Regions from separate parts of the Rhodoferax koreensis genome, predicted to be linked through region 2. Evidence: predicted binding sites of a transcription regulator. Region 2 holds the regulator's gene; each other region holds the start of a gene.

Region 1 (2,176 bases), 2.7 Mb from region 2:
GGCCGTTCAGCGGCATGCCCGAGAGATGGGCGCCGACCACGGCCACACGGATCATGGGCACCTCGCTCGCGGCCTTGATGCCGGCGATCGGCTGCGCCGGCGGCAAGGCTTCACCTGTAGCGCCCTGCGTCAGCCCGGTCGAATGGTGATAACGCTGGCCGAGGTCGGCCAACTGCCAGTCGCTGCCGCAGGGGCCGATGAAGGTGATGCCGAACGGCAGGCCATCGGGCCGCATCGTGCTCGGCACCGAGATGGCGGCGTAGTCGAGCAGGTTCACGAAATTGGTGTAGGCGCCGAGGTTGCGGTTCAGCGCCACCGGGTCGGCCTGCATCGCGGCCACGGTGTAGTGCGTGGGCGCGGTGGGCACGAGCAGCACGTCGATGTCCCGCCACATGGCCGCGGCCTGCTGGCCGTAGCCGCGCAGGGCCGTCTGGGCTTCGCACAGGTCGGCCGCGCTGTAGGCCTGGCCATCGGCAAGGATGCCGCGCACCGGCTCCACCACCGCATCGGCATGGGCGTCGAAGAAGCTGCGCACCGCCGCGTAGCGCTCGGCCACGAGGGCGCTTTCATACAGCAGTGCGGCGGCGCTGGCCAGCGGCGTGTAGTCGATCGTGACCCGGATGCCACCCATGGCTTCGAGCCGCGCGATGGATTCGGCGAACGCAGCTTCCGCCGCCCGGTCGCCGAAGAACGCCAGCGTAGACGGCACGCCGAAACGGAATGCAGCCGGCCAGGCGGTATCGGCCAGGTGCAGTCCCCGCGAATAGGGATCGCGCGGGTCGTAGCCCATCGCCACGTGCAACACCCGCGCCGCCACGTCCACGGTGCGCGCGAAGATCGACACGCAGTCCGCGCTCTGCGCGGCCGGCACGACGCCGCACGCACTCAGCAGGCCCTTGGACGGCTTGATGCCGACGATGTTGTTCAGGCCGGCCGGCACGCGGCCCGAGCCGGCCGTGTCCGTGCCCAGCGCGAAGTCCACCTGCCCGCTGGCCACCACATAGGCCGAACCGGAACTCGAGCCGCCCGACACATAGGCCGGATCGAAGGCGTTCGGCACCGGGCCGTACGGCGAACGCGTGCCGTTCAGGCCACACGCGAACTGGTCGAGGTTGGTCTTGCCGTGCAGCGCCGCACCGGCTTCGAGCAGTTTCTGCACCACGCTGGCGTGCGCCGTGGGCTGGTAGGCGAAGGCCGGGCACGCGGCCGTGGTGGGGAAACCGGCGGCGTCGATGTTGTCCTTGACCGCGAAGGCCAGGCCGGACAAGGCACCGGCCTCGCCCAGCGCGACAGGCTTGTCCGAACGGGTGATCCAGGCGTTGGCCGGGTCGGCCAGGGCGGCTGCGCGGCCCATGTCGGAAAAAGTTTTTTCTTGCACCACTTTAAGGCATCCTAACTTGTGTACAAGTTGAGATGCAAGCGCCGTGCCAGTTGATCGCTTCCGGTGTTCTGTGGCGCGTGTTGGCGCCGTGGCCGCCCGGCCGGGCGGTGCTGAGCGGCCGGGAGGAAGGCGCCGCTACCCCAGCCGGGTTCCGCTCGGCCTTACCTCGTAAAGGATCTGGCTATCGCACGATGCGCAGCCAGGCCACGTCAGCCCTGCGCCGGCGCCACCGAAGCGCCCTGGATGCCGTGCCGTTGCAGTGCTTCGGCGACGAAGCCGCTCGCCTTCATGTCTTCGACGAATCGGCGCAACACCGATGCCGCCGCCGCACCACGTCCCTTGGGCAGGCCCATCGCCTGCTGGATCACCATGAACCGCCCGGGCAGCAGACGAAGGCCGGGCACACGCTGCGCATCGGCCTCGAGCTGCTGCTTGACGCCAGCGGCGACTTCGGCGCCCAGTTCGAGGAAGCTGTCGACCACTTTGGGGGAACTCGGCGCACGCAGGATTTCCGCCTGCTTGAGCTCGCGCGTGAGGTAGAGGTCGTAAGCACTGCCCTTGCCCACCACCACGCGCTGGCCGGGCCGATCGACCTCGTCGTTGGCCTGCAGCGGCGATGCCTGCCTGACCAGGTAGGCCCCTTCGATGAGCACATACGGCGCGGTGAAGTCGATGCCGGCCCCACGCACCGGATCGACCGCGAAGAATCCGAAATCGGCCTGCGCCTGCGTCACGGCTTCCACCGATTTTCCGGCCGTATCGAACACCACCAGCTCAAGCTCGACACCGAGCAGG
Region 2 (2,176 bases):
GCAACACGCGCAAGTCCTCGCCCTGCAGCCCGGTGAGGCGGTGCGCCTCTTCGGCCAGGAAGTCCTCCACGCCAGCGGCGCAGGGCAGGAAAAGCTTGAGTTGGTTCATAAAGACTGACGTGGCGCCATCACGGCGTTAAAGGGATTTCCGGAGGTTCGTTGGCGCGATGCGCAAGGCTTCGCGGTATTTGGCCACCGTGCGCCGCGCACATTCGATGCCTTGCTCCTTCAGCATGTCGGAGAGCTGGCTGTCCGACAACGGCTTCTTCGGGTCTTCGGACGAGACGAACTGCTTGATCAACGCGCGCACGGCGGTGCTCGACGCGTTGCCGCCCGTCTCGGTGCCGAGCGACGAGCCGAAAAAATACTTCAGTTCGAAAGTGCCGTGCGGCGTGGCCATGTACTTGGCCGTGGTGACGCGGCTGATGGTCGATTCGTGCAGGCCGAGTTCATCGGCGATCTCGCGCAGCACCAGCGGGCGCATGGCCAGCTCGCCGTGGCTGAAGAAATTCTTCTGCCGTTCGACGATGGCGTTCGATACCCGCAGGATGGTGTCGAAGCGTTGCTGGATGTTCTTGATGAACCAGCGCGCCTCCTGCAGCCGCTGCTGCAGCGCGGCGTTGTTCGAAGAATCCTTGCCACCGCCCTTGTGTTGCTTGAGCGCGTTGGCGTAGATGTCGTGCACGCGCAGCCTGGGCATCACGTCGGCATTGAGCTGCACGCGGAAGCGCGCCTGCGCGCCGCGGCCGATCTTGACCACGATCACGTCGGGCACGACGATGTTGCGCTCCACGTCGACGAAACGGCGGCCCGGCTTGGGTTCCAGCCGGGCGATCAGGCCCATCGCCGCCTTGATCACGGTGTCGGGCTGGTTGCACAAGTGCGACAGCCGTTTCACATCGCGCCGCGCCAGCAGGTCCATCGACAGGCCGCACATGCGTAGCGCGGCGCGGCGCACCTGTTCCTCCTCTTCGCCGGCATCCTCGTCGAACATCGCGCGCAACTGGATCGACAGGCATTCCTCCAGCGTTCGTGCGCCTACGCCCACCGGTTCCAGGCTCTGCAGCAGGCCCAGCGCCACGGTGAAGCGGTGCACCAGTTCATCGACGTCCTCACCGTCTTCCGCGCCCGCCAGGCCCTGCGCCAGGGCGAGCAGGCTGTCTTCGAGGTAGCCGTCGTCGTTCAGCGACTCGATGAGGAAACGCAGCGCCGCGCTGTCTTCTTCGCCCAGGCGCAGGGCCAGCGCCTGGCGGTGCAGGAACGAGGTCAGCGATTCCTGGCTGCGCGCGAGTTCGGTGGCATCGACCTCGCCGTCTTCGCCGAGGTTGTTCTGCCGCGCCGGTGCGTCGCCACCCCATTCGCTGTCGTCGGGGGCGATCTCGGAAGTGCCGTCCCCATCCCAGCTCTGGCTGTCGTCCTGGCCGGTCAGCGGACTCTCGGATTCGGCGGGGGTCTCCACCGTTGCGGTCTCGGTCGCCGTGGCGGCGGTGCTGCTCGAGAACTCGGATTCGCGGTCGTCCGTGTTCACCTGCGCATCGGCCTGCGCCAGCCCGAACTCCTCGCGCGGCGCCTCGTCCATGTTGACTTCGAGGAAGGGGTTGTCGTCGAGCATCTGCTCGACTTCCGCGCTCAATTCGAGCGTGGACAATTGCAACAGCCGGATCGACTGCTGCAGCTGCGGCGTCAACGCCAGATGCTGCGAAACGCGGAGGGAAAGGCCTTGCTTCATCTACATCTTGAAGTGCTCGCCGAGGTAGACCCGGCGCACTTCGGCGTTGTTGACGATGTCCGACGGCGTGCCCTGGGCGAGCACATGGCCGTCGCTGATGATGTAGGCGTGGTCGCAGATGCCGAGCGTTTCGCGCACGTTGTGGTCGGTGATGAGCACGCCGATGCCGCGTGACTTGAGGAAGCTGATGATGCGCTGGATCTCGATCACGGCGATCGGGTCGATGCCGGCGAAGGGTTCGTCGAGCAGGATGAAGCGCGGCTGGGTCGCCAGTGCCCGCGCGATCTCCACGCGGCGTCGCTCCCCGCCGGACAGCGACAGCGCCGACGAACTGCGCAGGTGCTCCACGCGCAGGTCCTGCAGCAGCGCGGTCAGGCGCTCCTCGATCTCGGCCTTGGTGAAGGCGCGGCCGGTGGCATCGAGCTGCAGCTCGAGCACGGCGCGCAC
Region 3 (2,176 bases), 1.3 Mb from region 2:
TGGCCAGCAGCAAAAAATGCCCGTCAGGCCAGCGCCGGACGGGCATTTTTCCTGAGCGGCCCCAGCTTCGAAGCCGCTGAACCTCGACTTCAGGCCTTCTTTCAGGCCTTCTTCGCCTTGCTACGGCGGCGGTTCACACCCAGCGCGGCCAGGCCCAGGCCCAGCAGGCCGATGGAGCCGGGCTCCGGAATTGCGCTGACGTTGTAGCCGACGGCCACGTTGTCCATTTCAAAGGCAATGGCGCGGGTCGTGAACTTGAAGCTGGTGAACGCCTCCGCATCCGTGAACAGCAGGTTCACATAGATATTGGAAGCGCTGGAAGTCTGGTCGCCGGAGGTTCCGTTGAACAGGTCGATGAGCGACTGGCCGGTGATGGTCTGGATCAGGTCGCCGTTGGCGTCGTAGAACATCAGGTCGTTGTACGTGTCGATGGAGCCGTAATACAGCCCGAGGTAGTTCAAGGTCTTCCCACCCAAGGAATTGATCAGACCGGTGTAGTCCAAGGTCACGGTATCGGGCAGCGCGCCGCCGATCGCAGGGCCGTAGGCGAAACAGGTCGAATCGCCGGAAGGTGCCGCGGCGGCACCGGCGACGGTCCCCTTGCGCGTGCCGTAGCTGCCGCCGGTGATCGACACCAGGTTCGAAGGCGTGTCGATGCCGCAACCTTGAGAGGTGACGGCGCTGCCCGCTGCGGGATGGTCGAATGTCTCGACGAACACCGTGCCCTTGGCCACATTGGCCGCGTCCAGGTACGGACTGGTCTTGCCGGACTGGTCTCCTCCGGCGACGTTGGTGTTGGTCGAATTGAAACTGACGGTGACCGCCTGGGCGGAGAACGAAGCCAGGCCGGCGATGGCCAGCATGGCGCTGAGAATAACCTTCTTCATCTGGACACTCCTTGATCGTCAAAACAAACCGAAACTCGGCAGTAGTTTTCGAGCAAATAATGCGCCAGGATTAATATTTCCTTATAAATCATTCATCTTCATTTTTATTCAGATCCAAATGAAAATGACTTGTTAAATGCGCCGACAGATTAGAAGTAACTGAATATTTTTAAGTTTCAATTAACGATTAAATAATCAATTTAAATCGCTCATTTTCCGGCCAGACGAGAATGCCCTGCCAGCCAAAATACAGGCCATTCAGATCAGCAATCGGGAGGACTTAGGCACGTGGGCCATCAGGAAATCCATCTGGTCGGCCAGGATGCGGCGATTGCGCAGGATGAAGTCTTCCCACAGGCTGGGCACATAGGGCGCGTACAGCAGCGGCATGTGGGCCTGCTCGGGCGTGCGATTGCTCTTGCGGTGGTTGCAGGCGCGGCAGGCGGTGACCACGTTCATCCAGGTGTCTGCGCCCTTCTGGCCCAGGGGCTTGATGTGCTCGCGCGTCAGCACATCTTCATGGAAATGCTGGCCGCAATAGGCGCAGACATTGCGGTCGCGCGTGAACAGCTTGGAATTGGTGAGGCTGGGCCGCAGGTCGAAGGGGTTGATGTTGGGCACGCCGCGCGTCCCGATGATGCTGCTGACCGCGATCACCGACTGCTCGCCGGTGATGGCGTTGTGCCCGCCATGGAACACGGCGATCTGCGCGCCGAGCTCCCAGCGCACGTCTTCCGCCGCATAGTGGATGACCGCTTCCTCGAGCGAAATCCATGACTGGGGCAGCCCTTGGGCCGACAGCTTCAAGACCTTCACAACACGCCTCCTGAAATAGTCTAGAGACCACAGAACCGGAACGCAGATGTCAACAGCCGCTTGCAACACGGCTGCTGCGTCACAATATACCCTGTTTTCATGTCAATTCGGCTGACGGCGCTTGATCGACGGGCGCAATCAGCTATCAAAAAGATAACAACCCATGTTGGTTTTCCGCGGCTTCAACTACCCTGCCATCCAGGGGGCGTGTGCCTTGACCATCGGCAATTTCGACGGTGTGCACCGCGGCCACCAAGCCATGCTGGCCCTGCTCAACAGCGAAGCCGAACACCGCGGCGTGCCGAGTTGCGTGCTGACCTTCGAGCCGCATCCGCGCGACTACTTCGCCGCCGCCACCGGCCGGCCGGAACTCGCGCCGGCGCGCATCGGCACGCTGCGCGACAAGCTCACCGAACTGGCGCGCTGCGGCGTGGACCAGGTGATCGTGCTGCCCTTTGACGCGCGGCTCGCTG
Region 4 (2,176 bases), 2.0 Mb from region 2:
CGCCGTCGCCCGGCCGTTGCGCGCATTGAGCGCCGCGGCCTGGCGCACCACCCGGCGGCGGCGGAACAGGTATTCGCCGAGCAAGCTGGTCAGCAGCTTGATCGCCAGCGACAGGACCAGGTATAGCGCCGCCACCACGATGTAGGTTTCGAGGGAGCGGAACGTGTCCGACTGCACGGTGTTGGCGATGGCCGTCAATTCCTCCGCCGAAATCTGCGAGGCCATGGCCGAGGCCTGCATCATCAGCAGGAACTGGCTGGTCAGCGCCGGATACACCTTCTCGATCGACGGCTGGAGCATCACGTGCCAGCCGATGCGCCATTTGGACAGGCCCAGGCATTCTGCTGCCTCGATCTGGCCCCGGGGCACGGATTCGAGTCCGGCGCGGATGATTTCCGCGGCGTAGGCGGCGATGTTGATGATCATCGCCAGCACGGCCGCGGCGAAGGTCGGCATGCGCACGCCGAAGCTGGCCAGGCCGAAGTAAAGCAGGAAGATCTGCACCAGGAAAGGTGTGTTGCGCACGACCTCGATGTAGGCCGAGCAGATCTGCGAGATCGGCGTGATCCTGCTGCGCTTGGCGAACGCCACCAGGGTGCCGACCGCCACGCCGACCACGACCGCCACGGCCGTCATCTTCAGCGTCAGCCAGGCACCGTTGAGAAAGACCGGCCAGTAGGGCACGAGCGGAGAGAAGTCGAGGTGGTACTTCACGGCCGCACGCCCGGCGCAAAGGCGGTGGAATCCACCCGGTTCATCAGATTCATCAACACCCTTGCTTATCTGTTGTCGTACAACGAGAGCTGCGATTATGGGAGGATTGGTCAGGCCAAAAGGGGTGGGTAATCCCTGGGACGGGCCACGTAAATGCCATGACCTATCTCGATGCGACGGCGAAATCGAGGAACTTATTCACGGTTAGTTGTAACCGTTAAATTTCACTTATGTCGATTTTATTAACAGTTTTCGCCCAAAGGTTTTTGAATTATCAATGTAAGTAATTGATTTATAACAAAAAATTTCTTTGGCATGGCTTTTGCTTAACTGTTTCAACTCTAGATTCACTAGAAATAATCAAGGTCAAATATGAAAAAATTGTTTGTAAGTGCAACGTTCGCTGCCGTCGCTCTGCTGTCCGTTCCGGCGCAGGCCTTCACCGTGTCCTTCGCCTACACCAACACCAATGTTCCTGGTGGTGATCAATCCGGCAAGACCAGCGTTCTGCTCGGTGCCAACAACGTGGCGACGCCCGGCTCCGGTGTGTTCGTCGAAACGTTCAGCGCCTTGAATGGTGGCGGCAATTCACAAGGTTGCGGACTCGACACGCCTTCCAACCTGGTCAGCATCACCGGCGGTTCCTACGGTTTTCGCCAGGGCTCGGTCGCGGGCGCTGCAGCACCCGCCGGCGACAGCACCTGTTTTGCCTACGGTCCTGCCATCGGCGGCAAGCTGCCTGACGAAGTCAACATCAACTATTCCGGCCTGATCGCTGCCGCTGGTGGCAACACGCTGAACTATCTGGGCCTGTACTACGGTTCGATCGACACCTACAACGATCTGATCTTCTACAACGCGCAAGGCGGCGTCATCACCACGGTCACCGGTACCAGCCTGATCTCGCTGTTCAAGGGCACCTCGGGCAACCAGACGGCCGACTCCTCGAACATCTACGTGAACCTGTTCTTCAGCCCTCAGGAGCAATTCACCAGCTTCTCGTTCAGGACCACCGGCATTGCCTTCGAAATGGACAACGTGGCCGTTGGTTTCAACGTGAGCGCCGTTCCCGAGCCGGGCTCCATCGCGTTGATGGGCCTGGGCCTGGCCGCGCTGGGCGTGAGCCGCCGCCGCAAGAGCAAGGTCTGATCACGACCTGAGCGGCGGTCTCAGGACTCCCCGTTCGCCCAGAAGCCCGCCGGACGCGTCGTCCGGCGGGCTTCTGTCATTGGGCCGACGCGGCCCTCGCAACCGTTATCATCGGGGAGTGGACAGCACGCTGCCGGATTGGATCCGGCGTTTGCCGCCGCATCCACGCATCTGCCCGTAGCTCAGTTGGATAGAGCATCAGCCTTCTAAGCTGAGGGTCACAGGTTCGATCCCTGTCGGGCAGGCCAACCAATGGCCACCTTCACCATGTCGCGGCCATCTCATGTGGAAGCCCGCCTGGCAAGCGCGGCTT

The links. Region 2 encodes sigma-54, which starts transcription at its own class of promoters, with help from an activator protein. Its sites were predicted from a motif close to TGGCANGNAANCTGCTTT; they were not measured.
Region 1: atzF (allophanate hydrolase) is a predicted target of sigma-54. The motif match lies at 1,413-1,430, and genes of this name have one in related genera.
Region 3: RD110_RS19250 (Npun_F0296 family exosortase-dependent surface protein) is a predicted target of sigma-54. The motif match lies at 937-954, and genes of this name have one in related genera.
Region 4: RD110_RS16105 (Npun_F0296 family exosortase-dependent surface protein) is a predicted target of sigma-54. The motif match lies at 1,026-1,043, and genes of this name have one in related genera.

The regions. Positions count from the first base shown of each region.
Region 1 is NZ_CP019236.1:2,408,734-2,410,909, reverse strand. Features, by position in the region: gene atzF (allophanate hydrolase) at 1-1,378, opposite strand, end outside; gene RD110_RS11395 (ABC transporter substrate-binding protein) at 1,591-2,176, opposite strand, start outside.
Region 2 is NZ_CP019236.1:5,480,255-5,482,430, reverse strand. Features, by position in the region: gene RD110_RS25400 (THUMP domain-containing class I SAM-dependent RNA methyltransferase) at 1-109, opposite strand, end outside; gene rpoN (RNA polymerase factor sigma-54) at 137-1,729, opposite strand; gene lptB (LPS export ABC transporter ATP-binding protein) at 1,730-2,176, opposite strand, start outside.
Region 3 is NZ_CP019236.1:4,138,749-4,140,924, forward strand. Features, by position in the region: gene RD110_RS19250 (Npun_F0296 family exosortase-dependent surface protein) at 102-887, opposite strand; gene RD110_RS19255 (HNH endonuclease) at 1,146-1,703, opposite strand; gene RD110_RS19260 (bifunctional riboflavin kinase/FAD synthetase) at 1,867-2,176, shown strand, end outside.
Region 4 is NZ_CP019236.1:3,470,369-3,472,544, reverse strand. Features, by position in the region: gene RD110_RS16110 (amino acid ABC transporter permease) at 1-714, opposite strand, end outside; gene RD110_RS16105 (Npun_F0296 family exosortase-dependent surface protein) at 1,087-1,863, shown strand; tRNA gene RD110_RS16100 (tRNA-Arg) at 2,035-2,111, shown strand.